2 linked regions of the Variovorax paradoxus B4 genome follow. The protein of the gene in region 1 interacts with the protein of each later gene in a pairwise test. Links are inferred from orthologs where the notes say so. Each region holds a gene or a part of one and is shown in the gene's direction. Other genes may lie near its edges.

Region 1 (15,231 bases):
AGACCCGACCGAGGACACGCAGCTTGCCTTCTATGCCGCGCTGGTGGCCGACGACACGCTGCGCGCGGCCTACGTCAACGTCGGCGAGAAATCGTCCGGCACGCAGACCGTCGAGCAGCCGGTGGTGGTGGAGGCACGCGATGCGCTGGTGGCGGGCATCCTCGACGACTTCACCCGCATCGCCCAGGGTGCGGCGCTGCCGCCGCTGGGAGAGGGCGCTATCTGCGACTACTGCGCAGCGCGCGGGCTTTGCAGAAAAGATTTCTGGGAGATCGAACAGCCTGTACTTTCGTCTCCGACCGAGGGAGGGCCTGCGCAATGAACGGCGCCGCCTACGAGCACAACGGCCGGCACGTCGCGCGCGAGGCCTTCTACACCGTCGCCTGCGATCCGCGGCGCTCGGTGGCCGTCGAAGCCTGCGCCGGCGCGGGCAAGACCTGGATGCTGGTGTCGCGCATCTTGCGCGCGCTGCTCGAAGAGGGCGAGTCCGCGTGCGAGCCGCACGAGATCCTGGCCATCACCTTCACCAAGAAAGCCGCCGGCGAGATGCGCGAGCGGCTCGACCAGTGGCTCGAGCAGTTCGCCGAGCGCAGCCCCGGGGAGCTGGTGCGCGAACTCGTCGTTCGCGGTGTCGAGCCCGCAGCCGCGCTCGCTGCCGTGCCGCGCCTGCAAGGCCTCTACAGGCGCTTGCTCGAAGGCGGCAGGCCGGTGCAGTTCCGCACCTTCCACGCCTGGTTTGCGGGCCTGCTGCGCAACGCGCCGCTGGCGGTGCTGCGCGAACTCGGCCTGCCCGCGAACTATGAGCTTCTCGAAGACGATGCCGAGGCGCGGCTGCGCACCTGGCGCCCCTTCTTCGAGGCCGTGACGGCCGACAAGGAGGCTCTGGCCGACTACTACGCCGTGGTCGCCACCTATGGCCGTTCGCAGACCGCCAAGGCTCTCGGCGAAGCGCTCACGCGCCGGGTCGAGTTCTCGCTGTCCGACCCGGCGTCGGCGGTGCAGCACTTCAGCGTGCTTCATCCTTCGCTCGAGGGACTGGACGAACCGACCGGCGCACTGCGCGGCGAGCAGGTCCGGCGCCGCTGGCTGGACCGTGCCGCCGCACTCGGCCGCGAAGCCAACAAGACGCCGCAGAAAGCGGCCGAGGCGATCATCGACGTGTTCGGTGTTGGCGAACCGCCGCAGGAGTCGCTCGCTGCCGCGCTGGCGCACCTGCGCAAGAACTTCTTCGTCGCCACCGAAGACCGCCTCAACAAGAACCTGCAGAAATATCCCGCCGCGCAAGAAGCCGAGGCCGAGCTCCAGACGCTCTGCGCCGCGCAGGCCCAGCACGCGGCCTGGCTCTACCAGCAGCGCATGACGCGCCTCACGCGCCTCCTGATCTCCGCCTTCGCAGAGGTCAAGCGCGCCCATGGCTGGGTCGACATGAACGACGTCGAACAGGCCGCGCAATTGCTGCTGGGCCAGTCGGCGCTGTCGGGCTGGGTGCAGGAACGGCTCGATGCACGCATCGCGCACCTGCTGATCGACGAGTTCCAGGACACCAATCCGCTGCAATGGCAGGCGCTCTACGGCTGGCTCAGCGCCTACAGCGGCGCGGGCGGCAAGGCACCGCGCGTCTTCATCGTGGGCGACCCGAAGCAGAGCATCTACCGCTTCCGCCGCGCCGAGCCGCAGGTGTTCATCGCCGCGAAGAAATTCGTGCGCGAAGGGCTGGGCGGTGAGCTGCTCAATTGCGATCACACCCACCGCAACGCGCGCGCGGTGGTCGGCCTGGTCAACCAGGCGATGCTGGCCGCGCAGGATGCCGACGAGTTCGACGGCTACCGCGCGCACACCACCGAGCGCAACGACGAAGGCGAGCTGCTCAAGCTCCCGCCCATCGATCGCGGCGCCATCGATACGACAGCGGAGGCCGCGCCCGCGGACGACGGCATGCTGCACTGGCGCGACAGCCTCGTCACCCCGCGGGTGCTGCCCGAAGAGCAGTTGCTGCAAAAGGAATGCGAGCAGGCCGCGCGCTGGGTCGCGCAGCGCATTGCCGATGGCACGCCGCCGCGCCAGATCATGGTGCTGGCGCGCCGCCGCAGCCGGCTGTCCGCCATGCAGGACGCGCTGCGCCAGCGCCACATCCCGGTGCAGCAGCCCGAGAAGAACGAGCTGCACGATGCACCCGAAGTGCAGGACGTGGTGGCGTTGATCGATGCGCTGGTGTCCCCCGCGCACGACCTCTCGCTGGCGCGCGCGCTCAAGTCGCCCCTGTTCGGCATCGGCGATGAGGCGCTGGTGCAACTGGCGCTGCGCCAGCGCGAACAACCTTCGTCGAGCTGGTTCGCGTTGATCCAGAAAGGCGAGGGCCTGCCGGCGGAACTGGTCCAGGCCGGCACCAGGCTCAAGCAATGGCAGAGCTGGCTCGCCGCATTGCCGCCGCACGACGCGCTCGATGCGATCTTCCACGACGGCGATGTGCTGGCCAGGTTCGGCGCCGCCATGCCCTCCGCCATGCGCCAGAGCGCGCTGGCCAATCTGCGCGGGCTGCTGGCGGCCTCGCTCGACATCGAGGGTGCGCGCTTTGTCACGCCCTATGCGCTGGTGCGCGCGCTGCGTGCGGGCGGCGTCAGGGCGCCATCCGTCGCCGTGCCCGATGCGGTGCAGCTCCTGACCGTGCACGGCGCCAAGGGCCTCGAGGCAGACACCGTGCTCATGCTCGACTGCGACGCACCACCGCCGCGAGCCCAGACCATGGGCGTGCTGGTCGAATGGAAAGGCAGCGACAGCGCGCCCACCCGCTTCGTGTTCCTGGCAAGCGAGAAGACCCCGCCGGGCTGTGCGGCTACGCTGCTCGAGGAAGAGCAGCGCGCGCGCCATCGCGAGGAGCTCAACGGCCTCTACGTCGCGACCACGCGGGCGCGCGAGCGCCTCGTGCTGTCGTCGGTGCAGCCGGCCCGGGCCAACGAGGGCAGCTGGTGGTCGCGGCTCGAATCGATGTGCGAGCCTGTCGAAGCCGATGAGCCGCTGCTCGCGCTGCCGGTGGAGACCGGGGCCGGCAGTTTCTCGATGAAGAAGATGCCCGTCCTCGCACCTGCGGCCAAGGAATCACCAGCCATCAGGAAAGCTGCTGGCGCTACCGTCGACGCGCGGGCTGCAGCCTTCGGCCAGGCGATGCACCGGCTGCTCGAATGGGCCCTGCCGGGCGAGGCGCTGCCGCCCGCGCATGTGCGCGCCGCGGCCCGTGAGTTCATGCTCGACGCGCAACAGGCGCGCGGCGCGGCCGTGCTGGCCGAGCGCATTCGCGCGGGGGCCGGCGCATGGGCGTGGGATGAGCGCATGATCGACTGGCACGGCAACGAAGTGACGCTGGTCCATGAAGGCGAGACGCTGCGCATCGACCGGCTGGTGCGCGAGCGCGCCAGCGGTGCCTGGTGGATCCTCGACTACAAATCCGCTGCGCGTCCCGAACGGGACGCGGAATTGATCGCACAGATGCAGCGCTACCGCGCGGCGGTGCAACATGCCTATCCCGGTGCCTCGGTGCGCGTCGCGTTCCTGACCGGGCAGGGCGAACTGGTAAATCTCGAATGACTCTTTCCCATACCGTCGCCGTGATCGGCGGCGGACCGGCCGGCCTCATGGCGGCTGAAGTCCTGAGTGCGTCCGGCGTGCAGGTGTACGTTTACGACGCCATGCCCTCGGTGGGCCGCAAGTTCCTGCTGGCCGGCCGCGGCGGGCTGAACCTCACGCACTCGGAGCCCTTCGATGTGTTCATGACCCGGTTTGGCGAGCGCCGTGCGCAGCTCGAACCGATGCTCGCCCGCTTCGGTCCGCAGCAGGTGCGCGAATGGGCGGCGGGCCTCGGCATCGAGACCTTCGTGGGCACTTCGGGCCGCGTGTTTCCGACCGACATGAAAGCCGCGCCGCTGCTGCGCGCCTGGCTGCACCGGCTGCGTGCGGCAGGCGTGCAGTTTCATATGCGCCACCGCTGGCTTGGCAACGCATCACCCGGCGCCGCCTCGTTGCGGTTCGCCACTCCGACGGGCGAGGCCATCGTGAAGGCCGATGCGGCGGTGCTCGCATTGGGGGGGGCGAGTTGGGCGCGGCTGGGCTCCGATGGCGCATGGGCGCCGTGGCTGCAAGAGTGCGGTATCGATGTCGCGCCGCTGCTGCCTGCCAACTGCGGCTTCGACGGGGCAGGGTGGAGCGAGCATTTCGCGAGCCGTTTTGCGGGCCAGCCGTTCAAGTCGGTCGCGATTTCGTTCACCGACAGCCAGGGGCGCCGCTTTGCGCGCAAGGGCGAATTCGTTGCAACCGCCACCGGCATCGAGGGCAGCCTGATCTATGCCGCTTCGGCATTGCTGCGCGACGAGATCGCCGCGCATGGCAGCGCGACGCTGCTGCTCGATCTGCTGCCCGACCGCAGCGCCGAGCAGGTGCTGGCCGCCGTCAAGCATCCGCGCGGCGCCCGGTCGCTCAGCAGCCACCTGAAGAGCCGGCTCGGGCTGGAAGGCATCAAGGCCGGCGTGCTGCACGAGACGCTGAGCCGCGAAGCGATGCAAGAACCCGCGCAGTTGGCAGCGACGATCAAGGCCGTGCCGCTGCGGCTGGTCGCAACCCGGCCTGTCGACGAAGCCATCAGCACCGCAGGCGGTGTGCGCTTCGAGGCGCTCGACGAACGGCTCATGGCGAGCGCGGTGCCGGGCGTGTTCGTTGCGGGGGAAATGCTCGATTGGGAGGCGCCGACCGGCGGCTACCTGCTGACGGCGTCGATGGCCAGTGGGGCGGCCGCGGCGCGCGGCGCGATCAAGCAGCTGGGCCTCTGAGGGACCCCGCGGCGTTCGATGTTCTGCCGAGGCAATGCCCGTTTCGCGTGTCTGCGGCGGGGAATGCCTCAGAGCCGCGCTGCGGTTCGGGCATCGGCGAAAGCGCTGCGTCCCATCCAGCGCCAGAGGTTCTGGATATCGGATGCCGCGCCGATGACGCGCAGGCGCCGCTCGCGCAGCGCGGCCTCGGCATCGAGGTCGCCGGTCCAGATCTCCGTCAGGGTCAGCATGTTCGATTCGACAATCAGCGTTGGCTCCTCGCCGGGATTGTCGCGGCAGAGGTCGGCGCTGCCATGGTCGACCACCAGCCACCAGCGCCGCTCGCCTTCAGGCGCATCGGTGAAGCGGAAGTGGATCACGATGCAGCGCCCGAGCGGGCACTCGTCGACCCGCATGAAACGGCGGATGTCCCACATCAGGAAGCCGGCATCCAGCTGGTCGCGCTTGAGGCGGCTGCCGATCCAGCGCGCACCCCAGTGGCCCAGTGCCATCACGATCGGGCGCAATTCTTCACCTGCTGCGGTCAGGTGGTACTGGGCCGTGCTGCCGTCGCCCCGTATCCGCTTGACGACACCTGCTTCCTCGAGCTTGCGCAGGCGCTGCGTCAGCAGCGAGCCCGACATGCGCGGCACGCCGCGCCGGATGTCGTTGAAGCGCGTGCTGCCGCACAACAGTTCGCGCACCACCAGGGGGGTCCAGCGCTCGCAAAGCACCTCGGCGCCGCGCGCCACGGTACAGAACTGGCCGTAGTCGATCATGGCGCCAATTTAGTCCCTGGAGCGGATTGAGGCCAGTACAGATTCTGGACTGGCGGACCCGTAGCCGCGCTGCCATCCTTGGCGTCCCCTCACTCGATGGAGACACACCATGACCACAGCCACAGCCACAGCAGCGCCGGCATTCGACGCCGTCGCCTTCAAGACCACCACCCGCGCGCAGTGGCAGGCTGCCGCCGAGGCCTGGCATCGCTGGGGACCGTTTCTCGGCCGCTGGCTGGGCGATGCGACGGAGACGATGTTCGAGCTGGCGCACATCGGACCAGGCTCCCGGGTACTCGACGTCGCAGCCGGCGCGGGCGAGCAGTCGATCGGTGCAGCGCGGCGCGCAGGCGCCAGCGGCCGCGTGCTCGCGACCGACATCGCGCCGGCCCTGCTCGAGCGCGCTGCTGCGGATGCCAGGGCCGTCGGGCTGTCGAACCTCGAGACCCTTGAACTCGACGGCGAGGCGCTCGACACGCTGCCCGCCGAAAGCTTCGACGCGGCAATCAGCCGCGTGGGCCTGATCTACTTTCCCGACCAGCAGCGCGCGCTCGCCGGCATGCGGCGGGCCTTGCGTCCGGGCGGGCGGGTGTCGGCGGTCGTCTACTCGACCCCCGAGCGCAATGCCTTTTTCTCGATCCCCGTAAGGATCATCCGCGAACGCGCCCAGCTTCCCGCGCCGCTGCCGGGCCAGCCCGGGCCCTTTTCGCTCGGTGCCGAGGGCGCGCTCGAGGCCGCGTTTGCCAAGGCCGGCTTGCGTGACATCGAGGTGCGCCGGGTGCCGTCGCCGGTGCGGCTGGCGAGCGCAGCCGAATGCGTGCGCTTCGAACGCGAGTCCTTCGGAGCGCTGCACCAGATGATGGTCCGGCTTGACGAGGCCGAGCGCGCGAGCACCTGGGATGCGATCGAAGAGGCGCTGCGGCAGTTCGAAAGCAGCGAAGGCTTCGTCGGGCCATGCGAGATGCTGGTCGGTGCCGGAAGCAAGTGAGGCTCGCGACCCTATTTTTGGCGCGTGAGTTCTTGAGAACTCACGGCTTTTCGATGTTAGGTTGACGAGCCTTACCCCTGGCACTGACTACGCAGTTAGGGCTGCTTGGTTCCCCACCTGACCCGGTTGGCCACTTCACCATGCAGGGAGGCCCGTCAGCCCGCATTGTAACCCCCCAGGCTGCGCGCACTTCGTGTCGCTTCGCCCACCCCCCTGCTGGGGGCGATACCAGCGGCCCGGCAATGCCGGTTCCGCGATATCCCGCAAAAAGACAGGGCTTTTTTTGATTGCGGGGTGGGGCCGAGGACCGGTGCCGCGCCTTTTAGAATGCCCGCAATGTCTTATCTCGTGCTCGCTCGCAAGTTCCGTCCGAAAACCTTCGGTGAGATGGTCGGTCAGGGGCACGTGGTGCAGGCGCTCGAGAACGCACTGACCACGCAGCGCCTGCATCACGCCTATCTTTTCACCGGAACGCGGGGCGTGGGCAAGACCACCGTCTCCCGCATTCTGGCCAAGTCGCTCAACTGCCAGGGCCCGGACGGGCAGGGCGGTATCACTGCCACGCCGTGCGGGGTGTGCCAGGCCTGCAAGGACATCGATTCGGGCCGCTTCGTCGACTACACCGAGCTGGACGCGGCATCGAACCGCGGCGTGGACGAGGTGCAGTCTCTGCTCGAGCAGGCGGTCTACAAGCCGGTGCAGGGGCGCTTCAAGGTCTTCATGATCGACGAAGTGCACATGCTCACCAACACCGCGTTCAACGCGATGCTGAAGACGCTCGAAGAGCCGCCGGAATACCTCAAGTTCGTTCTCGCCACCACCGATCCGCAGAAGGTGCCGGTCACGGTGCTGTCGCGCTGCCTGCAGTTCAACCTGCGGCCGATGGCGCCCGAGACGGTGCTGGAGCACCTCACGAGCGTGCTGCAGACCGAACAGGTACCGGCCGAACCGCAGGCGCTGCGCTTGCTGGCGCGCGCGGCGCGCGGCTCGATGCGCGACGCCCTCTCGCTCACCGACCAGGCCATTGCGTTCGGCAACGGCGAACTGCTCGAAACCGGCGTGCGCCAGATGCTCGGCAGCGTGGACCGCGGCCATGTGTTCAAGCTGATAGAGGCGCTGGCGCAGGGCGACGGCAAGACGGTGGTCGACACCTCCGAGGCGCTGCGGCGCGACGGCATGTCGGCCGCTTCCACGCTGGAAGAAATGACGGCGGTGCTGCAGGCCATGGCCGTGCTGCAGGCGGTGCCCTCGCGGGTGGAGTCGGCCGATTCCGCCACCGACCCCGACGCGGCCGATACGGCGCGCCTCGCGTCGCTGATGCCTGCCGATGAAACCCACCTGCTCTACAGTCTGTGCCTGCACGGGCGTGGCGAACTGGGCCTGGCGCCCGATGAGTACGCCGCGCTGACCATGGTGCTGTTGCGGCTTTTGGCCTTCAAGCCTTCCAACGCGGCCGCCTCCCCGGCCTCCACGGAAAAAAAAACTCTGAATGAAGCCTCCAGGGCGGTTTCGGTCCCGGTGGCCGCAGCGCCGGCCCGGGGCACGACGGAGATCCCCGCATCGCCGGCTTCGGTTTCGGTCGCCGCACCGGTGCCTCAACCCACCCCGGCGCCGGCAGGCCAGCGTCTGGCCGTGGTCAGCGAGCCCGTGCGGCCGGGTGGGCCCAGGCCTTCTGCCGCGGCCGGGCCCTCGGCGGCTGCCGAGGCGCCCAGGGTGCTTGCCGTTCCCATGCGCGTCCAGCCGCCGCCGAGCCAGCGGGACGCGCCGCGATCCGACGAGCAGCGCGGTCCGGCGCCACCCATTCCGCCCAGCGAGGACGGCGACTTCTGGCACGCCACGGTCACGCAGATGATCGCGGCCGAGAGCATCAACGCCCTGGCGCGCGAACTTGCGCTCCAGTCGCAGCTGGTGGCGCGCGATGTCGACCAGTGGATACTTCGCGTGGAACGCGAATTGCTCAACCAGCCTTCTGCCCGCGAAAAGCTCACCGATGCATTGGCCGCGCTGGGCCATGGCGTGAAGCTCGCCATTGAAATCGGCGGCGTGGTCGACAGCCCCGCGCGCCGCAACAAGCAGGCTGCCGACGAGCGCCAGCGCCTGGCTGAGGAGGCCATTCGCAGCGATCCCGAAGTGCAGATGCTGATGCGGGAATTCGATGCGAAGATCGTGCCTGGAACACTGAAGCCGGCCTGACGGAACGCCACTGAAAACCCGTGCCGGCTCTTGCGGCATTCGGCATCGACCGCCATCTCTCTTATCCTTCCCCCATTTCCAACCAATCAGGACCAACGATGTTCAACAAAGGACAACTGGCCGGCCTCATGAAGCAGGCGCAGGCGATGCAGGACAACCTCAAGAAGGCCCAGGAAGAACTGGCCACCATCGAGGTCGAAGGCGAGTCGGGCGCAGGCCTGGTCAAGGTCGTGATGACCTGCAAGCACGACGTGAAGCGCATCACCATCGACCCGAGCCTGCTGGCCGACGACAAGGACATGCTCGAAGACCTCGTGGCCGCTGCCTTCAATGCCGCGGTGCGCAAGGCCGAGGAAACCAGCGAACAGAAGATGGGCAAGCTCACTGCCGGCATGCCGGGCCTCCCGCCCGGCATGAAGCTGCCGTTCTGAGCCATTGATGGCCGACGCCAGTTCGCTCGACGCGTTGGTCGATGCCTTGCGCCGCCTGCCCGGTGTCGGCGTCAAGTCGGCCTCGCGCATGGCGTTCCATTTGCTGCAGCACGACCGCGAGGGCGCGCAGCTGCTCGCGCGCGCCTTGCAGCAGGCGGCCGGCAACGTGCGGCATTGCGAGCGCTGCAACACTTTCACCGAAGCGCCGGTCTGCAGCGTGTGCCTCGACACGCGCCGTGACGCAGGCAAGCTCTGCGTGGTCGAAACGCCTGCCGACCAGGCGGCGCTCGAGCGCACCGGGGTTTTCCGCGGCTACTACTTCGTGCTGATGGGCAAGCTCAGTCCGCTCGACGGCATCGGGCCCAAGGACATCGGCCTGCAGAAGCTCTTCGACCGGGCCCTGGACGGCACCGTGAGCGAAGTCATCCTGGCCACCAACTTCACGGCAGAGGGCGAAGCCACCGCGCACGTGATCGGCGAAGCGCTCAGGCAGCGCGGCCTCAACGTGACGCGCCTTGCGCGCGGCGTGCCCGCCGGCAGCGAACTCGAATACGTGGATCTCGGCACCATCGCGCATGCCCTGGTGGACCGCCGATAGCGCAGCAGCGGCCGCTGCTGCCGCTCTGCCGGATGGAGACAACCCGAAATGACTTTTTGCCTGCTCACCGTCGCCTACTGGTGCGTGTTCATCGCATGCGGCCTGCCGTATCTCGCGGCATGGATCGCCAAGGCCGGCAGTTTCGGCCCGCGCGACAACATGCAACCGCGCGACTGGGCCGCAAAGCAGAGCGGCTGGCGCGCGCGCGCCAACAGCGCGCAAGCCAACAGCTTCGAAGGCCTCCCGTTCTTCATCGGCGCGGTGATCATTGCGCATCAGCTCGGCGCCAATCAGGCGCGGCTCGACATGCTGGCGGCGGCCTATGTCGTATTGCGTGTGATCTATCTCGCGGTCTACATCAAGGGCGTCGGCTCCGTGCGCAGCGCGGTCTGGGCGCTCGGTTTCCTGGTCAATATCGCGATCCTTTTTCTCGCGCGATAAGAGCGCAAACAGCCGCTGCGGCGCTGCGCAACAGGCCGTTCGACACAGGCCTCGTGGAGGCCATCATGCTTACGTGGAAACCCGCACGGGATGACCCCGATGCAGGCAACAGGGGCGCACCCCTAAGCTCGATTCAGTTCACCAGAATCAAGAGCCCCGCAGGATTGCTCCATGCTCCACCGCAGAACCCTCATGACAGTCTCCGCAGTCGCTGCCGCAACGATTGCGTTGCCGCGGGTCTTTGCGCAAGCCAAGCTCGAGAAGACGAAGATTTCCATCGCGGTGGGGGGCAAGGCGGCGTTCTACTATTTGCCGCTCACCATTTCCGAACAGCTCGGTTATTTCAAGGCCGAAGGCCTCGACGTCGAGATCTCCGATTTCGCAGGCGGCGCACGCGCGCTGCAGGCCGTGGTGGGCGGATCGGCGGACGTGTGCTCCGGTGCCTACGAGCACACCATCAACCTGCAGGCCAAGAACCAGTTCTTCCAGGCCTTCGTGCTCCAGGGCCGCGCGCCGCAGATCGCGGTGGGTGTGTCGACCAAGAACATGGCGGGCTACACGGGCATTCCGGATCTCAAGGGCAAGAAGATCGGTGTCTCGGCGCCGGGCTCCTCGACCAACATGGTGGCCAATCTCGTGCTGTCGCGCGGCGGCCTCAAGGCCAGCGACGTGAGCTACATCGGCGTGGGCGTGGCGGCCGGCGCGCTCACGGCGCTGCGCTCGGGCCAGATCGACGCCATCAGCAACACCGACCCCGTCATGACCATGCTCGAGCAGAAGGGCGACGTGAAGATCATCAGCGACACGCGCACGCTCAAGGGTACGCAGCAGGTGTTTGGCGGACCGATGCCCGCAGCCTGCCTCTACGCGCCGGTCGACTTCATCCAGAAGAACCCCAACACCTGCCAGGCGCTGGCCAATGCCATCGTCCACGGCCTCAAGTGGCTGCAGACGGCCGGGCCCGGCGACATCATCAAGACGGTGCCCGAAACCTACCTGCTCGGCGACCGTGCGCTGTACCTTGCGTCTTTCGACAAGGTGCGCGAATCGATCGCCACCGACGGCCTCGTGCCGGCCGACGGTCCGAAGACGGCGCTCACCGCTATCTCGAGCTTCGACACGGCCGTGAAGGCCGACAAGATTGATCTCATGAAAACCTACACCAACGATTTTGCTAGGCGCGCGAAAGACAGGTTCAAAGCCTGACTCCGAACGTCCCCGCGACCCGGCCTCGGCCGGGTTTTTTCTTGTGGCGGCCGTTGCCAGAAATCCTGCCAGACATGTCCGACTACGCACTCGAACTTCTCTCCATCAGCTGCACCTTCCATTCGAAGGACGACCCGGGCCAGCGCTACACCGCGGTGGCCGACACCACGCTGCGCGTGAGGGCAGGGGAGTTCGTCTCGGTGGTGGGCCCCACGGGTTGCGGCAAATCGACCTTGCTGAACGTGGGCGCCGGCTTGCTCGCGCCTTCGTCGGGCACCATCAAGGTCTTCGGCCAGACACTGGCGGGCGTGAACGCACGCGCGGGCTACATGTTCCAGACCGAAGCGCTGATGCCGTGGCGCAGCGCCATCGACAACGTGATGGTGGGGCTGCAGTACCGCGGCGTGCCTGACGCCGATGCACGCGAACAGGCCGAGGCCTGGCTTTCGCGCGTGGGCCTTTCCGGTTTCGGTGACCGCTATCCGCACCAGCTCTCGGGCGGCATGCGCAAGCGCGTGGCGCTGGCGCAGACGCTGGTGCTCGACCCCGACATCATCCTCATGGACGAACCCTTCAGCGCGCTCGACATCCAGACGCGGCAGCTGATGGAAAACGAGGTGCTCGAACTCTGGAGCGCAAAGAAGAAGGCGGTGCTTTTCATCACGCACGATCTCGACGAAGCGATTGCGATGAGCGACCGCGTGGTCGTGCTGTCGGCCGGCCCGGCCACGCATCCGATCGGCGAGTTCGCCATCGACCTGGCGCGTCCACGCGATGTGGCCGAGGTGCGCACGCAGCCACGCTTCGTCGAGCTGCATACCCAGATCTGGGAGGTGCTGCGCGACGAAGTGCTCAAGGGCTATGCGCAGCAGCTGAGGAAGGCCGCATGATGCCGCGCCTGAACGAACGCAATGCGCGCTTCTGGCAACTGGTGCTGCTCGCGATCATCCTGGTGGGCTGGCACCTGGCGTCGCGCAACCAGCAGATCGCCTTTTTTCTTGGCGAGCCGATCCAGGTGGCGGGACGCATCTGGAGCTGGTTCCTGCCGTTCGAGGTGCCGCCGAACCTGCTGTTCCCGGAGGGCCTGAAAGGCAATGCCGACATCTATCGGCACCTCGGCACCACGTTGCTCGAGACAGTGCTGGCCTTCGGCATCGGCACCGTGCTGGGCCTGGCCTGCGGGCTCTGGCTGGCGCTGGCGCCCACGGCGAGCCTGATTCTCGACCCCTACATCAAGGCCGCCAACTCGATGCCGCGCGTGATCCTGGCGCCGATCTTCGCGCTGTGGTTCGGCCTGGGCATCTGGAGCAAGGTGGCGCTGGCCGTCACGCTGGTGTTCTTCATCGTCTTCTTCAACGTTTACCAGGGCGTGCGCGAGGTGAGCCCGGTGGTGCTGGCCAACGCGAAGATGCTCGGCGCCAACCAGCGGCAGCTGCTTCGCACGGTCTACCTGCCAAGCGCGACGAGCTGGGTGTTCTCGAGCCTGCACACGTCGGTGGGCCTCGCCTTCGTCGGTGCGGTGGTCGGCGAGTACCTGGGCTCGGCGCGCGGCGTGGGCTACCTGATCCTCCAGGCCGAAGGCACCTTCGACGTCAACACCGTCTTTGCCGGCATCGTGGTGCTGACGGCCTTCGCGCTCTTGCTCGACGGCCTTGTCGGCCTGATAGAGAAACGGCTGATGAAGTGGCAGCCGCGCAGCGGGGAGACCGAAAAACTCTAGCGCTGCGGTGCGTTCGGGCTTTCGGCCCCGTCACGTCGGCTTCAGCGTTTCTTCTTCTTCGACGGCGTGCCGCCGCGCTTCTCGCGCACGACCTGCTTGCCTGCCGGCGACTTCACCACGTTGCTGCCGCGTGCAGCAACCGCCTTCACCGGGCTGCCGCCGCGCTTGGAGGCGACGGCGGCTCGGCCGCGAGCCGATCCCGCACCCGAGCCGACACGGGCTTCGGGCGCAGCGCGAACCGGCAGGTACACCACCACGCTGTAGCCGCGCTTGAACGCGTGATTGAGCTTGACGTCGTTCCACTCGGCCACGCTGTCGGGCTTGAGCTTGTAGCGGCGCGCGATGCTGGCCACGCTGTCGTTGCGCCCCGCCTTGACGGTGGTGCGTCGATTGACGATTTCGGGCTGGAAGCTCAGATGGCCGCTGTCCGCCACCAGCGCCGTCACGTCCTCCTTGACGCGGGCGCCGCGCGGCACGATGAGCGTCGAGCCGGCCTTGATGAGCATGCGCGGCGGGATGCTGTTGAGCGCGCGCAGGTCGGCCTCGCTCATGCCCGACCGCTGGGCGGCGTCGGCCACCGTCATCGTGCTGGGAACGACCCATGCCGTCCAGCTGGCGTACTGGCCTTGCGAGTACGCATCGAAGTTGCGCTGGAACACGGCTGCGTTGTCCCAGGGCAGCAGGATCTGCGGTGTGCCGGCGGCAAGCAGCACCGGCTTGTGCGCGGCCGGGTTGAGGGCGCGGAAGTCTTCGAGCCGGATGTCGGCCAGCTTGGCGGCCAGTTCGACGTCGAGGTCGCGCGTCAGCGTCACGGTCTGAAAGTACGGGTGGTTCGCAATCAGCGGCAGCTCGGTGTTGAACGACTGCGGATTGGCCACGATGTTCTTCACCGCTTGCAGCTTGGGGACGTAGAGCCGCGTTTCGGCCGGCATGGAAAGATCGCTGTAGGTGGTGGGCAGGCCCAGGCGCTGGTTCTTGGCGATCGCGCGGCTCACGCTGCCTTCGCCCCAGTTGTAGGCGGCCAGGGCGAGCTGCCAGTCGCCGAACATGCCGTAGAGCTTTTGCAGGTAGTCCAGCGCGGCGCGCGTCGACGCCAGCACGTCGCGCCTGTCGTCGCGGAAGATGTTCTGCTTCAGGTCGAAGTCGGTGCCGGTGGCCGGCATGAACTGCCACATGCCCGCGGCGCGCGCGCTGGAAATGGCCTGCGGGTTGAACGCGCTCTCGATATACGGCAGCAGCGCGAGTTCGGTCGGCATGTTGCGCCGCTCGAGCTCCTCGACGATGTGGAAGATGTACTTGTTCGAGCGCTCGGTCATGCGCTGGATGTAGTCGGGCCGGCTGGCATACCACTGCTCGCGGTCGCGCACCAGGTCGCTCTCGAGGTTCGGCATCTTGAAGCCGCGGCGGATGCGGTCCCACATGTCGGCGGGCGGCGCCAGCGTGACGACGCTCTGCGAATGGGCTTCGCTGCTGGTGATGGGGGTGAGCGGCCCGCCCGGGTAGACCGGCGCCGCGCTGCCGGAGGCCTTGGTGCCGGTGCCGCCGGCGGTGGACTGCGCGGGGGTGGTGGAGGAAGACGGGCTGGTGGTGCCCGCGCAGCCCGCGAGCAACAGTGAGCCTGCAAGGCAGACAGCAGCGATAAGTTTCATCGGAAGTCGTTTTTCCATTGGCGCAGCGCGGCAAACACGTCGGCTTCGGCCGCATCGGCGGAAAGCTCGGCGTGGTCGCGCACCGCTCTAAGGACGGTGGCTTCGCGGCTGCGAAGAAAGGGGTTGATCCGGCGTTCGGTGGCCAGTTGCGAGGGCAGCGTGGGTTGCCCTTGCGCGCGCAGGCTTTCGCAGTGCGCGGTGTACTGAGTCAGATTGGCATTGCCGGGTTCCACCGCTTGGGCGAAACGCAGGTTAGCAAGTGTGTATTCGTGCGCACAACATACGCGGGTGTCGCCCGGCAGCGCGGCGAGCGCATCGAGCGAAGCCAGCATTTGCGCCGGCGTGCCTTCGAACAGCCGGCCGCACCCGCCGGAGAACAGCGTGTCGCCGCAAAAAAGCAGGGGCGGCTGGCCCGCGCTTGCGGGCAGGA
Region 2 (15,148 bases), 1.0 Mb from region 1 along the record:
GCCGTGGCCGAAACCCTGCGCGAAGCCTCCGAGGCGCTGGGCGAAGACATCGGCGGGCTGATCAGGAACGGCCCGAAGGAAGAGCTGGCGCTGACCACCAACACCCAGCCGGTGATGCTGGTGGCCGGCGTTGCCGCCTGGCGCGCCTGGCTGGCCGAAGGCGGGGCCACCCCTTCGGTGGTGGCGGGGCATTCGCTGGGTGAATATTCGGCGCTGGTTGCGTCGGGCGTGCTGACGCTCGCGCAGGCTGCGCCGCTGGTGCGCTTTCGGGCGCAGGCCATGCAGCAGGCAGTGCCGGTCGGCGTCGGTGCCATGGCGGCGGTGCTGGGAATGGACTCCGGCAAGGTGGTGGCCGGCTGCGCGGAAGCCACGGCGTCCTTCGGTGCGGGCAGCGCCGAGATCGTCGAGGCGGTGAATTTCAACGATCCGATGCAGACCGTGATCGCGGGCAGCAAGGCGGCCGTCGACAAGGCCTGCGAGCTGCTCAAGGCCGGTGGTGCCAAGCGCGCGCTGCTGTTGCCGGTGTCGGCGCCGTTCCATTCGAGCCTGATGAAGCCTGCAGCCGAGGCACTGCGCGAAAAGCTCGCCACCCTCACGCTCGCTGCGCCGCAGATACCGGTGCTGAACAACATCGACGTGGCCGTCGAGACCGATCCCGCGCGCATCCGCGACGCCCTCGTGCGCCAGGCCGCCGGCCCGGTTCGCTGGGTCGAGAGCGTGCAGGCCTTGAAACTGCGCGGCGTAGCCTCCATCATCGAGTGCGGGCCGGGCAAGGTGCTGGCCGGCATGGTCAAGCGCATCGCCCCCGAGCTGGAAGCCGCGTCGGTGTACGACCCGGCGACGCTCGCGGACACCCGACAATCGCTCGCCGGCTGAACGGCGCAGGCCCCGGACACTTCTTTTATGAGCATTCCCAAATTCGAAGGGCAAGTCGCCCTGGTCACCGGCGCATCGCGCGGCATCGGCGCAGCGATTGCGCTCGAGCTGGCGCAGCGCGGCCTCAAGGTGGTCGGCACCGGCACCACCGAGGACAGCGCCGCGAAGATCACTTCGGCGCTCAGCGCCTTCGACGGCCGCGGCCGTGCGCTCGATGTGAACGACGCCGTCGCCGTCGAGGCGCTGATCGACGAAATCGTGCAGGCCTACGGCGCGATCCACGTGCTGGTCAACAACGCCGGCATCACGCGCGACACGCTGGCCATGCGCATGAAGGACGACGATTGGGACGCGGTGCTCGACACCAATCTCAAGGCCGTATTCCGCCTCTCGCGCGCGGTGATCCGCCCGATGATGAAGCAGCGCTACGGCCGCATCATCAGCATCACCAGCGTGGTGGGCGCCTCCGGCAATGCGGGCCAGGCCAACTACGCGGCGGCCAAGGCCGGCGTGGCAGGCATGACCCGCGCACTGGCGCGCGAGCTGGGCAGCCGCAACATCACGGTCAACTGCGTGGCGCCGGGCTTCATCGAAACCGACATGACGGCCAGCCTGCCCGAGGCACAGCAGCAGGCGCTGCTGCAGCAGATTCCGCTGGGCCATCTGGGCAAGCCGGCCGATATCGCACACGCGGTGGCCTACCTCGCGTCGCCCCAGGCGTCCTACGTGACGGGGCAGGAACTGCACGTCAACGGCGGCATGCACATGTAGCCGCAAGGCGCAATCTTTTCCCGTACCGGGCGCACGGCAAATGCCACAATGCGCCCGGCTAAAATCCACTGTTACCTACAACCCTCAGAGGGAACCAAATGAGCGATATCGAAGCACGTGTCAAGAAAATCATCGCCGAGCAGCTCGGCGTGGAAGAGTCCCAAGTAACGAACGAGAAGGCCTTCGTGGCCGACCTCGGTGCAGACTCGCTCGACACGGTCGAACTGGTGATGGCACTCGAAGACGAATTCGGCATCGAGATTCCCGACGAAGACGCCGAGAAGATCACCACGGTGCAAAACGCCGTCGACTACGCCACCAAGAATCAAAAGGCCTGATCGGGCCAAGTTGGAACTGTTTCGGCCGGCGGCGCTTTTCTTCTTCAGCCCCGTACGCGCCGACAGCAGTCTTCAGCGCTTCCAGAAAGGTTTGCCGGCATGACCAAACGCCGCGTCGTCGTGACCGGACTCGGTTGCATCGCTCCTGTCGGAAACACGGTGGCCGAATCCTGGTCCAACCTGTTGGCCGGCAATTCGGGCATCGACACCATTAAATCGTTCGACGCCAGCGCCTTCGCCTGCAAGTTTGCGGGCGAGGTGAAGGGCTTCGACATCACGCAGTACATCTCCGAGAAGGAAGCGCGCCACATGGACCGCTTCATCCACCTCGGAATGGCCGCCGCCATGCAGGCGGTCCAGGACAGCGGTCTCAAGACCGGCGATGCGCTGTCGCCCGAGGAGGCGACGCGCATCGGCTGCAACATCGGCTCGGGCATCGGCGGACTGCCCATGATCGAGGAAACGCATGCGGAACTCGTGAATCGCGGCCCACGCCGCGTGTCGCCGTTCTTCGTGCCCGCCTCGATCATCAACATGATCTCGGGCCACGTCTCGATCAAGTACGGCTTCCAGGGTCCGAACATCGCCGTCGTCACGGCCTGCACCACCGGCTTGCATGCGATCGGCCTGTCGGCCCGCATGATCGAGTACGGCGACGCCGACGTGATGGTCGCGGGCGGTGCCGAGTCGACCGTCTCGCCGCTGGGCATCGGCGGCTTTGCGGCGGCGCGTGCACTCTCGACGCGCAACGACGATCCGCGCACCGCGTCCCGTCCGTGGGACAAGGATCGCGACGGCTTCGTGCTCGGCGAAGGTGCCGGCGTGGTCGTGCTCGAGGAGTACGAGCATGCCAAGGCGCGCGGCGCCAAGATCTACGCCGAGGTCTCGGGCTTCGGCATGAGTGCCGACGCGTACCACATGACGGCACCCAACGTCGACGGCCCGCGCCGCTCGATGTCGATGGCGCTCGCCAACGCAGGCATCAACGCCGACGAGGTGCAGTACCTCAACGCGCACGGCACCTCGACGCCGCTGGGCGACCTGAACGAGACCAACGCGATCAAGAACACCTTCGGCGACCATGCGAAGAAGCTCGTCGTGAACTCGACCAAGTCGATGACCGGCCACTTGCTGGGCGGTGCCGGCGGCATCGAATCGGTGTTCACGGTGCTGGCGCTGCATCACCAGAAGAGTCCGCCGACCATCAATATCTTCAACCAGGATCCGGAGTGCGACCTCGACTATTGCGCCAACGTGGCGCGCGATCTCAAGATCGATGTCGCGGTCAAGAACAACTTCGGCTTCGGTGGCACCAACGGCACGCTGGTGTTCAAGCGCGTTTGAATCTTGCTCTTCCATGTACAGCGCACCGTCGGTGACCTATCCGGTGGGGCGCTCGCGCGGCGCGACCCGGATCTTGGTTGCCACGTGGGCCTTGGGTGCCTGCTGCGCGGGCCTCTCGTGCTATCTGATCGATAGCGTTGGCTGGCGCCAGCTGCTGCTGGTTCTGAGCGTCCTGTTTTCAGGCATTGCGGCCGGGCTCGGGCTGCGAAGCGACGGTGCCGCCATGCTGCACTTCGACGGCCTGTGCTGGACCTTGACGGGCGCCGACCCCGGCCGGTCCGTTCACGCGGCGCGCGCCGCCGTGGCGTTCGACCTGCAATCGCTGCTGCTGGTCCGGTTGACCCAGCCGGGCCGTGCCGGACGATGGATATGGCTCGAACAGCGCACCATGCCGGAGCGCTGGCGCGATGTGCGCCGTGCGGTATATTCGCGCGCCCCGTCCGCATCGCCTGCGGGCGAGCCGTGGCGGGCAACCGCGCCTGCCGATGCGCCCTGAACCTCCCCGATGACAACTTCTCCGCCGCCAGTGCCACCGGACTCCGGCTTGCCCGATGTGTCCGCCGAGGCGCCGCGCCCGGGCGAGGTCGACTTCCAGCTGGTCCAGCGCACGGTCGCGGGTGACCAGAAGGCCTTCGAGCTGCTGGTCATCAAGTACCAGCGCCGGATCGAGCGCCTGATCGGGCGCATGGTGCGCGACGTCGACCTGGTCGAAGACATCGCCCAGGAAACCTTCATCCGGGCCTATCGCGCGCTCCACCAGTTCCGCGGCGATGCCCAGTTCTACACCTGGCTCTACCGGATTGCGGTCAACACCGCCAAGAAGGCGCTGGTCGACATGAAGCGCGACCCGACCATCTCCGAAAGCGCCCTGCGGCCGTCTTCTGACGAGGACGATGAAACTTACCGCCCTGGAAACGAACCAATCAGCGACGAAACCCCCGAATCAGTCTTGGCAGCAAACGAGATCGCCCAGGTGGTCGAGGCGGCCATGGAAGCGTTGCCGCCCGAATTGCGCCAGGCGGTCACCCTGCGCGAGATCGAGGGCATGAGTTACGAAGAGATCGCCGAGGTCATGGATTGCCCTATCGGCACGGTGCGCTCGCGTATTTTCCGGGCGCGTGAGGCCATTTCGGCCAGGGTCAAACCGCTGCTGGACAACCAGTCCGGCAAGCGTTGGTAGGTAAGCAGGTGAATGAAATGAATCAGACGATGACGGTTCGTGAACAGGTATCCGCACTGGCGGATGGTCATTTGCATGGCGAGGACTTCGCGCGGGCCATCGACACCGTCTGCGCGGAAGAAGACGCGCGCGGGGCCTGGCGGGCCTATCACCTGGTGGGCGACATCCTGCGATCGGGCGCCCATTCGCCCAGCAGCGATGGCAGTGCATTCCTGGCCCGGTTTCAGCAGCGCCTGGCCGCGGAGCCCGTCGTCGCGGCGCCGGCGCAGGTGCCGGCCGCGGCCCCTGCGGTGCTGACGGCGCGGCACAGGGCCGACGCAGCCAACGAGCCGGTCTTCCGCTGGAAGCTGGTGGCCGGCGCCGCGTCGCTGGTGGCGGTCGCCGCCATCAGCTGGACCCTGGTCGGAAACGGCGCTGGCGTGTCGTCGCCGGGTGCCCAGATCGCAGCCCAGCAGCAGCCGGCGGCCAATTCGGTGCTGGCCGCCGCAGCCTCCAACAGCCAGCTTCCGCCCACGGCCGCGCTCACGCCAACCCGCGTGGTGGTCGGCAACGGCAGTCCGCAAGTCATGCTGCGTGATCCGCGGCTCGACCAGTTGCTCGAAGCGCACCAGCAAGCCGGTGGCGCGTCGCAAATGCCCTCGGGCTTCCTGCGCAACGCGACCTTCGAAGGTCCTGCGCGCTGATCCGCGCCTGTCTCTCTCCAATGACCGTTCAGATGCCGATCTCCGCACGCGCGTTCGCACTGGTGCTCGCTGCTTTTTGTCTTGCGCAGATCGCGGCCGCGCAGACCCGGCCGGGTTCCGCGAACGCCAAGGGCACGGCTTCGGCGCAGGCCGGCGATGCACCGCCTTCGATGAGCGTCGTCGAGTGGCTGCAGCGCATGCATACGGGAGCCCGGCAGCGCAATTACGTCGGCACCTTCGTGGTTTCGGCCGCGGGCGGCGACCTCTCGAGCGCACGCATCTGGCATGTGCGCGACGGCGATCTGCAGATCGAGCGCATCGAGGCCCTGTCGGGGCCGCCGCGCTCCACCTTCAGGCGCAACCATCATGTGATGACCTTCCTGCCCGAGGCGAAGGTCGTGAAGGTCGAGAAGCGCGAGAACCTCGACCTGTTCCCCAATCTGCCCGACAAGCCCGATTCGTCGATCGGCGATTTCTACGACGTGCGGGCCATCGGCAAGGACCGCGTGGCAGGCTTCGATGCCGACGTGGTGCAGCTGGTGCCGCACGATGGGCTGCGCTTCGGCTATCGCATCTGGAGCGAGCGCCGCTCCGGCCTCGTGGTGAAGCTGCAGACCGTGGACGCCGAATCCCGCGTGGTGGAGCAGTCGGCGTTTTCCGAATTGCAGCTCGACGCACCGGTCAAGGCGCAGGCGCTCGCGCAGATGATGACCAACACCAGCGGCTACCGCGTCGAGAAGCTGGAGCTCGAGCGCACCAGCGCGCAGGACGAAGGCTGGGTGCTCAAGGCTCCCGTGGCCGGCTTCAAGCCGCGCAGCTTCTACCGGCGTCCGGCCGGCAGCGACGACAAGGCGGGGCAGGACCGCACCGTGCAGTGGACCTTCTCCGATGGCCTGGCCTCGGTGTCGCTTTTCATCGAGCGTTACGATGAAAAGCGTGCGCCCCGGGATGGGGTGCTGACGATCGGGGCAACCAACGCCATTCGTCGGCGATTGCCCGAGCCGGCGAGCGACTGGTGGCTGACCGCTGTGGGCGAGGTGCCGCAGCAGACGCTCAATGCGTTCGCTCAAAGCCTCGCGCGCACGCGTTGACGTCGACCCGCTGCGCATGCGCCGCAGATGGCGCTGAACCAAGTCCGCATCACGGACTCATAGCTCTTCTTTTGGCCGCTCTGTTCTTTTGAAAGAAAACCGATGATGTTCAAAGTCGAGGGACACACGCTTCGTTCCTATCTCTTCGCATTCGGCATGGCCTGTTCGGCAGCCATGGGTTTCCTGCCGGCGGCGCCGGCCATTGCACAGACGCCGCAGGCGCGCGGATTGCCCGATTTCGCCGATCTCGTGGAGCAGGTGGGGCCGGCCGTGGTCGGGATCCGTACCGTCGAGAAAGTGGCCTCCAGCGGCGGCAGCGGCGAAATGGACGAGGAGATGCAGGAGTTCTTCCGGCGCTTCTTCGGGCAGCCGCTGCCCGGCAACCCGCGTCCGGGCCCGCGCCCGAACCGGCCGCAGCAGCCGCAGGAGGAAGAGCGTCCGCGCGGCGTGGGCTCGGGTTTCATCCTGTCCGCCGACGGCTATGTCATGACCAATGCCCACGTGATCGAGGACGCGTCCGAAATCCTCGTCACGCTGACCGACAAGCGCGAGTTCAAGGCCAAGCTGATCGGTGCCGACAAGCGCAGCGACGTCGCCGTGGTCAAGATCGAGGCGACGAGCCTGCCGGTGGTGAAGGTCGGCGACATCTCGAAGCTGCGCGTTGGCGAATGGGTCATGGCCATCGGTTCGCCCTTCGGCCTCGAGAACACCGTGACCGCCGGCATCGTGAGCGCAAAGCAGCGCGACACCGGTGACCTGGTGCCCCTGATCCAGACCGACGTGGCAATCAACCCCGGCAACTCGGGCGGACCGCTGATCAACCTGCGCGGCGAGGTGGTGGGCATCAACAGCCAGATCTATTCGCGCTCGGGCGGCTACATGGGCATCTCGTTCTCGATCCCGATCGACGAGGCGATCCGCGTCAGCGACCAGCTGCGCGCCACCGGCCGCGTATCGCGCGGGCTGATCGGCGTGACCATCGGCTCGGTCTCGAAGGACGTGGCCGAATCCATCGGGCTCGGCAAGGCGCGCGGTGCGCTCGTGAGCAGCGTGGTGCCGGGCTCGGCGGCCGACAAGGCCGGCGTGCGCGAGGGCGACATCATCACCAAGTACGGCGACAAGGCCATCGAGACGCCCAGCGACCTGTCGCGCTCGGTGGCCAGCACCAAGCCCGGTGCCAAGAACACGCTGACGGTGTTCCGCAACGGCAGTACGCGCGAGCTCTCGGTCACCGTCGCCGAGGGCGATGCGGAAGCCAAGCCGTCCGGCAAGCGCCAGCCCGAGCGCGAGGAGTCGCAGGCCAAGCCGTCGGCGGCCGGCAAGGCGCTCGGCCTGGTGGTCAGCGACCTGACCGAAGCCCAGAAGAAGGAACTCAAGATGCGTGGCGGCGTGCGCATCGAGGCGGCAAGCGATGCCGCCGCGAGGGCCGGTCTGCGCGAAGGAGACGTGATCCTTGCCGTCGGCAACATCGAGGTCTCGAGCGTCAAGGAATTCGAGTCCGCGGTCGCCAAGGCCGACAAGGGCAAGCCCCTGAGCGTGCTGTTCCGCCGCGGCGAATGGGCCCAGTACGCCCTGATTCGACCCGCACGCTGATCTGGCCTTTCCGTCAAGTGGCCCCACCCGTCACTCGGGTTTGGGGCCTTTTTTTGAGGTCTTTGCGACGCTGGAGCGCCCGGTTTCAAAAAAAATTCGGCGCCGAAAGCAGGTCAGTTTTGTTTGTGTTCACTAACTTATAAAGAGGCTTAGGACGATTTTCGGTAGAATAGAGCCCATTGGGCGGCGAGTCCGCGCATAAGGGGAGAGCTTTCCTCCACCATGCGAGATGTCAGACAGCAGTCCACCGGCGCTCCACAGATCGCCCACAAGTTGTTCATGGAGTGCTCCACCGATCTTGTGGATAAGCTGTTTATATCTTTGATGTTGTGGACCTGCAACGACCCGTTTTGACCCTGTCCCCGGATGTACGTGCCTCCCTTTTTGCCTACAATGAAGTTCCAACTACTGCAGTTGCCATTGCTTGTTGGTTCAGGGCGCGTCTCCAGAAGACGCGCCCTTTTTTCTTGCCTGTCGCACTCTGCGCACGAGCCAATTCAAGTACTTAAGCGTTCCCGTTGATGAATCACATCAGAAATTTTTCGATCATTGCGCACATCGATCACGGCAAGTCGACGCTCGCAGACCGCTTGATCCAGCGTTGCGGCGGCCTTGCGGAACGCGAGATGGAAGCGCAGGTGCTCGACTCGATGGACATCGAAAAAGAGCGTGGGATAACCATCAAGGCGCAGACCGCCGCGCTGCACTACAAAGCCCTCGATGGGCAGGTCTACAACCTCAATCTGATCGACACGCCGGGCCACGTCGACTTCTCATATGAAGTGAGCCGCTCGCTGTCGGCGTGCGAAGGCGCGCTGCTCGTCGTCGATGCATCGCAAGGCGTCGAAGCGCAGACGGTGGCCAACTGCTACACCGCGCTCGACCTCGGCGTCGAAGTGGTGCCGGTGCTCAACAAGATGGATCTGCCCAACGCGGACCCCGACAACGCACGCAGCGAAATCGAAGATGTGATCGGCATCGACGCGACCGATGCGATTCCGTGTTCCGCCAAGACCGGCCTCGGCATCGACGAGATTCTCGAAGCCATCGTCCACAAGATGCCGGCGCCGCGCGGCAATCCCGACGGCCCGCTGCGCGCCATGATCGTCGACAGCTGGTTCGACCCCTACGTCGGCGTCGTCATGCTGGTGCGCGTGGTGGACGGCCGGCTGGTGAAGGGCGAGCGCATCAAGATGATGGCGTCCGGCGCCATGTACAACGCCGACAACATCGGCGTCTTCACGCCGGCCAACGAACCGCGCCCTTCGCTCGAGGCCGGCGAGGTGGGCTACATCATCGCGGGCATCAAGGAACTGCAGGCCGCCAAGGTCGGCGACACGGTGACGCTGATCAAGCCGGGCACGGGCGGCGCGGCCGCCACCGCCACCGAGGCGCTGCCGGGCTTCAAGGAAATCCAGCCGCAGGTGTTTGCCGGCCTCTATCCGACCGAGGCCAGCGAGTACGACTCGCTGCGCGACGCGCTGGAAAAGCTCAAGCTCAACGATTCGTCGCTGCGCTACGAGCCCGAGGTGAGCCAGGCGCTGGGCTTCGGCTTCCGCTGCGGCTTCCTTGGCCTGCTGCACATGGAAATCGTGCAGGAGCGCCTGGAGCGCGAGTTCGACCAGGACCTGATCACGACCGCGCCGAGCGTGGTCTACCAGGTGGTGCGCAACGACGGCGAAGTCATCATGGTCGAGAACCCGTCCAAGATGCCCGACGTCGGCAAGATGAGCGAGATCCGCGAGCCGATCGTCACCGTGCACCTTTACATGCCGCAGGAATACGTCGGCGCCGTCATGACGCTGGCCAACCAGAAGCGCGGCGTGCAGATGAACATGGCCTACCACGGCCGCCAGGTCATGCTGACCTACGAGATGCCGCTCGGCGAGATCGTGCTCGACTTCTTCGACAAGCTGAAGTCGGTCAGCCGCGGCTACGCCTCGATGGACTACGAGTTCAAGGAATATCGCGCGTCCGACGTGGTCAAGGTCGACATCCTGCTGAACGGCGAGAAGGTCGATGCGCTGTCGATCATCGTGCACCGCAGCCAGTCGCAGTACCGCGGCCGGGCGGTGGTGTCGAAGATGCGTGAGATCATTTCGCGCCAGATGTTCGACGTGGCGATCCAGGCCGCCATCGGGGTCAACATCATTGCGCGTGAGACAATCAAGGCGCTGCGCAAGAACGTTCTTGCCAAGTGCTACGGCGGCGACATCACCCGCAAGAAGAAACTGCTCGAGAAGCAGAAAGCGGGCAAGAAAAGAATGAAGCAGATCGGCTCCGTCGAGGTCCCGCAAGAGGCCTTCCTCGCGATTCTGCAAGTCGAAGACTGATCTCAAAAATGGCATTCATCACTTCCCTGGTCCTCGCGGCCTTCGCCGGCTATGTCGGTGCCTGGTACTTCGGCGCCATCGAGGGCAATTTCGCGCTCTTGCTGTTCCTGGCCACGGTGGTCACCGGCCTGTACTGGCTGGCCGAGCGCTTCTACTTCCTGCCCCGGCGCGAGCGCGCCGCCGCCGCGCTCGAAGCCTCGCTGAGCGAGCGCAACGAGCGCCTGGCCGGCCAGGGCATCACGCAGGTCGATACCGTCGACGCCAAGGCCAGCGAGCGCCTGCTGATGCAGCCGTGGTGGCTCGACTGGACGGCCGGGCTGTTCCCGGTGATCCTGGTGGTGTTCCTGCTGCGCTCGTTCCTGTACGAGCCCTTCAAGATCCCGTCGGGTTCGATGATGCCGACGCTGCTCACCGGCGACCTGATCCTGGTGAACAAGTTCACCTATGGCCTGCGCCTGCCGGTCATCAACACCAAGATCACCGACGGCACGCCGCTCGCGCGCGGCGACGTGGTGGTGTTCCGCTATCCGCCCAAGCCGAGCATGGACTACATCAAGCGCGTGGTCGGCATCCCGGGCGACGAAGTGGCCTACCTGAACAAGAAGCTCACCGTCAACGGGCAGCCGGTCTCCAAGAACCCGATGCCCGACTACCTCGACAGCGAGTCGATGCGGCTGCTCAGGCAGTTCACCGAAGACCTCGGCGGCAAGCAGCACCGGCTGCTCAACGACGATGCCGGTCCGGCCTTCGTCCAGGGCGCCACCGACTTTCCGTACCGCGAGAACTGCCGCTACTCCGTCGAAGGCGTGGTGTGCAAGGTGCCGGCCGGCAACTACTTCATGATGGGCGACAACCGCGATAATTCGGCGGACTCCCGTTTCTGGGGCTTCGTTCCGGACAAGAACATCGTGGGCAGGGCGTTCTTCGTCTGGATGAACTTCGGCGACCTGGGTCGCATCGGTCCATTCCAATAAGCAGTCAGCATTGTTCGAGGGGTAAGAGGGCATGAGAACAAATCGGTCCATCCGCAGCAGGGCCGCGCATCAGCGCGGCATCTCGTTCATCGGTCTGGTGTTTGTCGCCGTGGTGCTGGGTTGCGTCGGCGTCGTCGTCGCGCAGGTCATCCCGACGCTGATCGAATGGCAGGCCATCGACAAGGCCGCCAACAAGGCCAAGGAAGGCACCACCGTGCCCGAAGTGCGCGCCATCTTCGATCGGGCCCAGGCCATCGACGACTTCCAGTCGGTCTCGGGCAAGGACCTCGACATCAAGAAGGTCGGCGACAAGGTGGTCGTGTCGTATTCCTACGAGCGCGAGATTCCCTTGTTCGGACCGGCCTACCTGGTGCTCAAGTACAAGGGCCAAACCCGCTGAACGCGGCGACACGCAAGGTGGACGGCGGCCTCACGGCGCTGCAGGAGCGCCTCAAGCATTCGTTCTCCGATGCGCGGCTGCTCCAGCTCGCGCTCACGCACCGCAGTTTTTCGGCCGACCACAACGAGCGCCTCGAGTTCCTCGGCGATTCGGTGCTCAATCTCGCGGTATCGCACCTGCTCTACACCCGACTCTCGGCCCTGCCCGAGGGCGATCTGTCGCGTGTGCGGGCCAACCTGGTCAAGCAGGACACCCTGCACCGCCTGGCGCTGGAACTGCAGCTGTCGCCATTGCTGCGGCTCGGCGAAGGCGAGGCGCGCTCCGGCGGGCCCAACCGGCCTTCGATCCTGGCCGACGCGCTCGAAGCGCTGATCGGCGCGGTCTACCTCGATGCCGGCTTTTCGGCCGCCGAGGCGCTGGTGCGGCGGCTCTACGAGTCGGTCGAAATCAATCCGCGCATGGACGCGGCGGCCAAGGATCCGAAGACCGAATTGCAGGAATGGCTGCAGGGTCACAAAATGAAGCTGCCGGTGTACCGCGTGGCGGCCACGCTCGGCGCAGCGCACAAGCAGACCTTCGACGTCGAGTGCGAGGTGCCGGAGCTGGGCCTGCGCGAACGCGGCATCGGTGGTTCGCGACGTGCCGGCGAGCAGGCTGCCGCGGCGGCCATGTTGATCCGGCTCAAGGCACGCGGGGCCGCGTGAAATCAGAATGAACGACGCTATCAATTCAGCAGCAGACTCCCAGGGCCCGGCGGGCGATACGGGCGCAAGCGGCCCTCAGCACTGCGGCCTGATCGCCATCGTCGGCAAGCCCAACGTGGGCAAGTCGACGCTGCTCAATGCGCTGGTGGGCCAGAAGATCAGCATCACCTCGCGCAAGGCGCAGACCACGCGGCACCGCATCACGGGCATGCGCACGCTGGGCGCCACGCAGTTCGTGTTCGTCGACACGCCGGGTTTCCAGACCCTGCATGCCAACGCGCTCAACAAGTCGCTCAACAAGACCGTGCAGGGCGCGGTCGGCGACGTGGACCTGATTCTTTTCGTGGTCGAGGCGGGCAGCTTCACGCCGGCCGACGAGCGGGTGCTCAAGCTGCTCGGCAAGGGCATCCCGACCGTGCTGCTGGCCAACAAGCTCGACAACGTGCACCGCCGTGGCGACATCGCGCCCTGGCTGCAGACCATGCAGGCGAAGCACCCCTTCGCCGAGTTCGTGCCGATGTCGGCCAAGAATGCCAAGGATGTCGAGCGCCTGTTCGGCATCTGCGAGAAATACCTGCCCGAACAGCCCTGGTTCTATGCCGAGGACGAGCTCACCGACCGCAGCGAGAAGTTCCTCGCGGGCGAGTTGGTGCGCGAGAAGCTGTTCCGCCTGACCGGCGACGAACTGCCCTACACCTCGACCGTGATCATCGACAAGTTCGAGGAAGAGCCGCCCCAGAAAAAGGGCCAGAAGCGCCTGCTGCGCATCGCGGCCACCATCGTGGTGGAGCGCGACGGCCACAAGGCCATGGTGATCGGCGACAAGGGCGAGCGCATCAAGCGCATCGGCATGGAAACCCGGGTCGAGCTCGAAAAGCTGGCCGACGCCAAGGTCTTCCTCGAACTGTGGGTCAAGGTGCGGTCCGGCTGGGCCGACGACGAAGCCCGCGTGCGCTCGTTCGGCTACGAATGAAGTGGCAACTGCCCACCGCGTTTCGCATGAGCCGGCGTACGTGCTCCATCGCTACGACTGGAGCGAGTCGAGCCTGATCCTCGAGGTCTTCACCCGCCACCACGGGCGCATCGCGCTCGTGGCCAAGGGGGCGAAGCGGCCGAGTTCCAATTTCAGGCCGGTGCTGCTGCCGCTGCAGCCGCTGCAGCTCAACTACGGCGGCGACGCCGAGATCCGTACGCTCAAGGGCGCCGAGTGGATGGGCGGCCATGTCATGCCGACCGGCGAGGCGCTGCTCTCGGGCTACTACATCAACGAACTGCTGCTGCGCCTGCTGGCGCGGGACGACGCCCACGAGGCGCTGTTCGATGCCTATGCGGGCGTGGTGCAGGTGCTGGCCGGCGACCACGCCGGGGCGCAGGCCGCCACCCAGGCGGCCGCGCTGCGCGCCTTCGAGCTGCTGCTGTTGCGCGAAGTGGGCCTGTTGCCGTCGCTCGACGCGCAGACCCTCACGCTCGAGCCGCTCGTGGCCGATGCCCGCTACACCCTGGTGCCGGAAGCCGGCCTGCGGCTGGCGGGCGAGGACGAGGCGGCGCTGGCCGGTGCCGACTGGCAGTCGCTGCAGGGCGTGCTCGACGACCGCGCACCCTTCACGGCCACGCTGCGCGAGATCGCCACCATGAATGCCGGCAGCAACAGCGCCCTCAGAAACCAGCTGCGCGCCCTGCTCAACTACCATTGCGGTGTGTCCACGCTGCGCACGCGGCAGATGATGAGAGATTTGCAAGCCCTATGAGCACTCCCGGCCATTCCGCTACCACCTCGCTGTCGGTCAACCTCAACAAGGTGGCCCTGGTGCGCAATACGCGCGCTCTCGGCATTCCGAGCGTGCTCACCGCCGCCAACGCCTGTCTTGCCGCCGGAGCGCAGGGGATCACCGTGCATCCGCGGCCCGACGAGCGCCACATCCGCGCGCACGACGTGAGCGACCTGGCCGCGCTGCTGGCCAGGGATTGGCCGGCGATCGAGTTCAACATCGAAGGCAACCCCTTCCACAACCTGATGGACTTCGTGCGCGCGCTGAAGCCGCACCAGGCCACCTTCGTGCCCGACAGCGAAACCCAGGCGACCAGCGACCATGGCTGGAGCTTTCCCGAGGACGCCGACCGGCTGCGCCCCTTGATCGCCGAGGCCCAGGCCCTGGGCGTGCGCGTGAGCCTCTTCATGGACCCCATCCCCGGGATGATGGCCGCGGCCAAGGCGGTGGGGGCCGATCGCGTCGAGCTGTATACCGAAGGCTATGCCGCATCGCGCGGCACGCCGAACGAGCAGGCCGTGCTCGCGCGCTATGTCGAGTCGGCACGCGCGGCGCAGGCTGCGGGCCTCGGCCTCAATGCGGGCCATGACCTGAGCCGCGACAACCTCACGGCGTTCCTGCGTGCGGTGCGCGGCGTCCAGGAGGTTTCCATCGGGCATGCCTTCATCGCGGATGCGCTCGAACTCGGCTACGCCGCCACCACGAAGGAATACCTGCGCTGCATCCAGGAGGCGCAGTGAACGCTGGAGCGGCATGATCTACGGCATCGGTACCGACATCTGTGACCTGAGGCGCATCGCCGCAACGTTCGAGCGCCAGGGCGAGCGCTTTGCCCACAGGGTGCTCAGCGACGCCGAATTCGCGGTCTGGAAGGTCCGCAGCGAGCGCTGGCCCAAGCGCGGCCTGAGCTATCTCGCCACGCGCTTTTCCGCCAAGGAGGCCTTCAGCAAGGCCATCGGCCTTGGCATGCGCATGCCGATGAGCTGGCGCCTGTGCGAGATCGCCAACCTGCGCAGCGGCAAGCCCGTCATCGTGCTGCACGGCGAGCTCAAGGCGTGGTTCGAGGCCAGGGGCCTCACGGCCCATGTCACC

The links.
Region 2: the proteins of recR (region 1) and recO interact in binary tests that used the Escherichia coli proteins (3 or more experiments, as listed by UniProt). The link is inferred for Variovorax paradoxus B4 from one-to-one orthologs.

The regions. Positions count from the first base shown.
Region 1 is NC_022247.1:2,621,501-2,636,731, forward strand. Bases 8,089-10,989 are described here. They hold recR (recombination mediator RecR), read left to right. Parts: upstream 8,089-9,194; coding sequence 9,195-9,785; downstream 9,786-10,989. Other genes in these bases: dnaX (DNA polymerase III subunit gamma/tau), read left to right, coding at 8,089-8,756; VAPA_RS12155 (YbaB/EbfC family nucleoid-associated protein), read left to right, coding at 8,855-9,187; VAPA_RS12165 (MAPEG family protein), read left to right, coding at 9,834-10,226; VAPA_RS12170 (ABC transporter substrate-binding protein), read left to right, coding at 10,398-10,989. Also shown: VAPA_RS12125 (PD-(D/E)XK nuclease family protein), read left to right, coding at 1-322; VAPA_RS12130 (UvrD-helicase domain-containing protein), read left to right, coding at 319-3,582; VAPA_RS12135 (TIGR03862 family flavoprotein), read left to right, coding at 3,579-4,817; VAPA_RS12140 (winged helix-turn-helix transcriptional regulator), read right to left, coding at 4,886-5,575; VAPA_RS12145 (class I SAM-dependent methyltransferase), read left to right, coding at 5,685-6,563; more of dnaX, read left to right, coding at 6,900-8,088; more of VAPA_RS12170, read left to right, coding at 10,990-11,432; VAPA_RS12175 (ABC transporter ATP-binding protein), read left to right, coding at 11,507-12,322; VAPA_RS12180 (ABC transporter permease), read left to right, coding at 12,319-13,152; VAPA_RS12185 (transglycosylase SLT domain-containing protein), read right to left, coding at 13,194-14,801; gloB (hydroxyacylglutathione hydrolase), read right to left, coding at 14,798-15,231. UniProt on the Escherichia coli protein: May play a role in DNA repair. It seems to be involved in an RecBC-independent recombinational process of DNA repair. It may act with RecF and RecO.
Region 2 is NC_022247.1:1,619,941-1,635,088, forward strand. What follows is about bases 12,331-15,148. They hold recO (DNA repair protein RecO), read left to right. Parts: upstream 12,331-13,261; coding sequence 13,262-14,035; downstream 14,036-15,148. Other genes in these bases: era (GTPase Era), read left to right, coding at 12,331-13,260; VAPA_RS07400 (pyridoxine 5'-phosphate synthase), read left to right, coding at 14,032-14,796; acpS (holo-ACP synthase), read left to right, coding at 14,810-15,148. In the rest of the region: fabD (ACP S-malonyltransferase), read left to right, coding at 1-876; 3-oxoacyl-ACP reductase FabG, read left to right, coding at 904-1,647; acpP (acyl carrier protein), read left to right, coding at 1,746-1,985; fabF (beta-ketoacyl-ACP synthase II), read left to right, coding at 2,085-3,329; VAPA_RS07345 (hypothetical protein), read left to right, coding at 3,343-3,825; RNA polymerase sigma factor RpoE, read left to right, coding at 3,835-4,509; VAPA_RS07355 (sigma-E factor negative regulatory protein), read left to right, coding at 4,527-5,192; VAPA_RS07360 (MucB/RseB C-terminal domain-containing protein), read left to right, coding at 5,213-6,283; VAPA_RS07365 (DegQ family serine endoprotease), read left to right, coding at 6,386-7,876; lepA (translation elongation factor 4), read left to right, coding at 8,398-10,209; lepB (signal peptidase I), read left to right, coding at 10,218-11,183; VAPA_RS07380 (DUF4845 domain-containing protein), read left to right, coding at 11,215-11,583; rnc (ribonuclease III), read left to right, coding at 11,601-12,287; more of era, read left to right, coding at 12,295-12,330. UniProt on the Escherichia coli protein: Involved in DNA repair and RecF pathway recombination.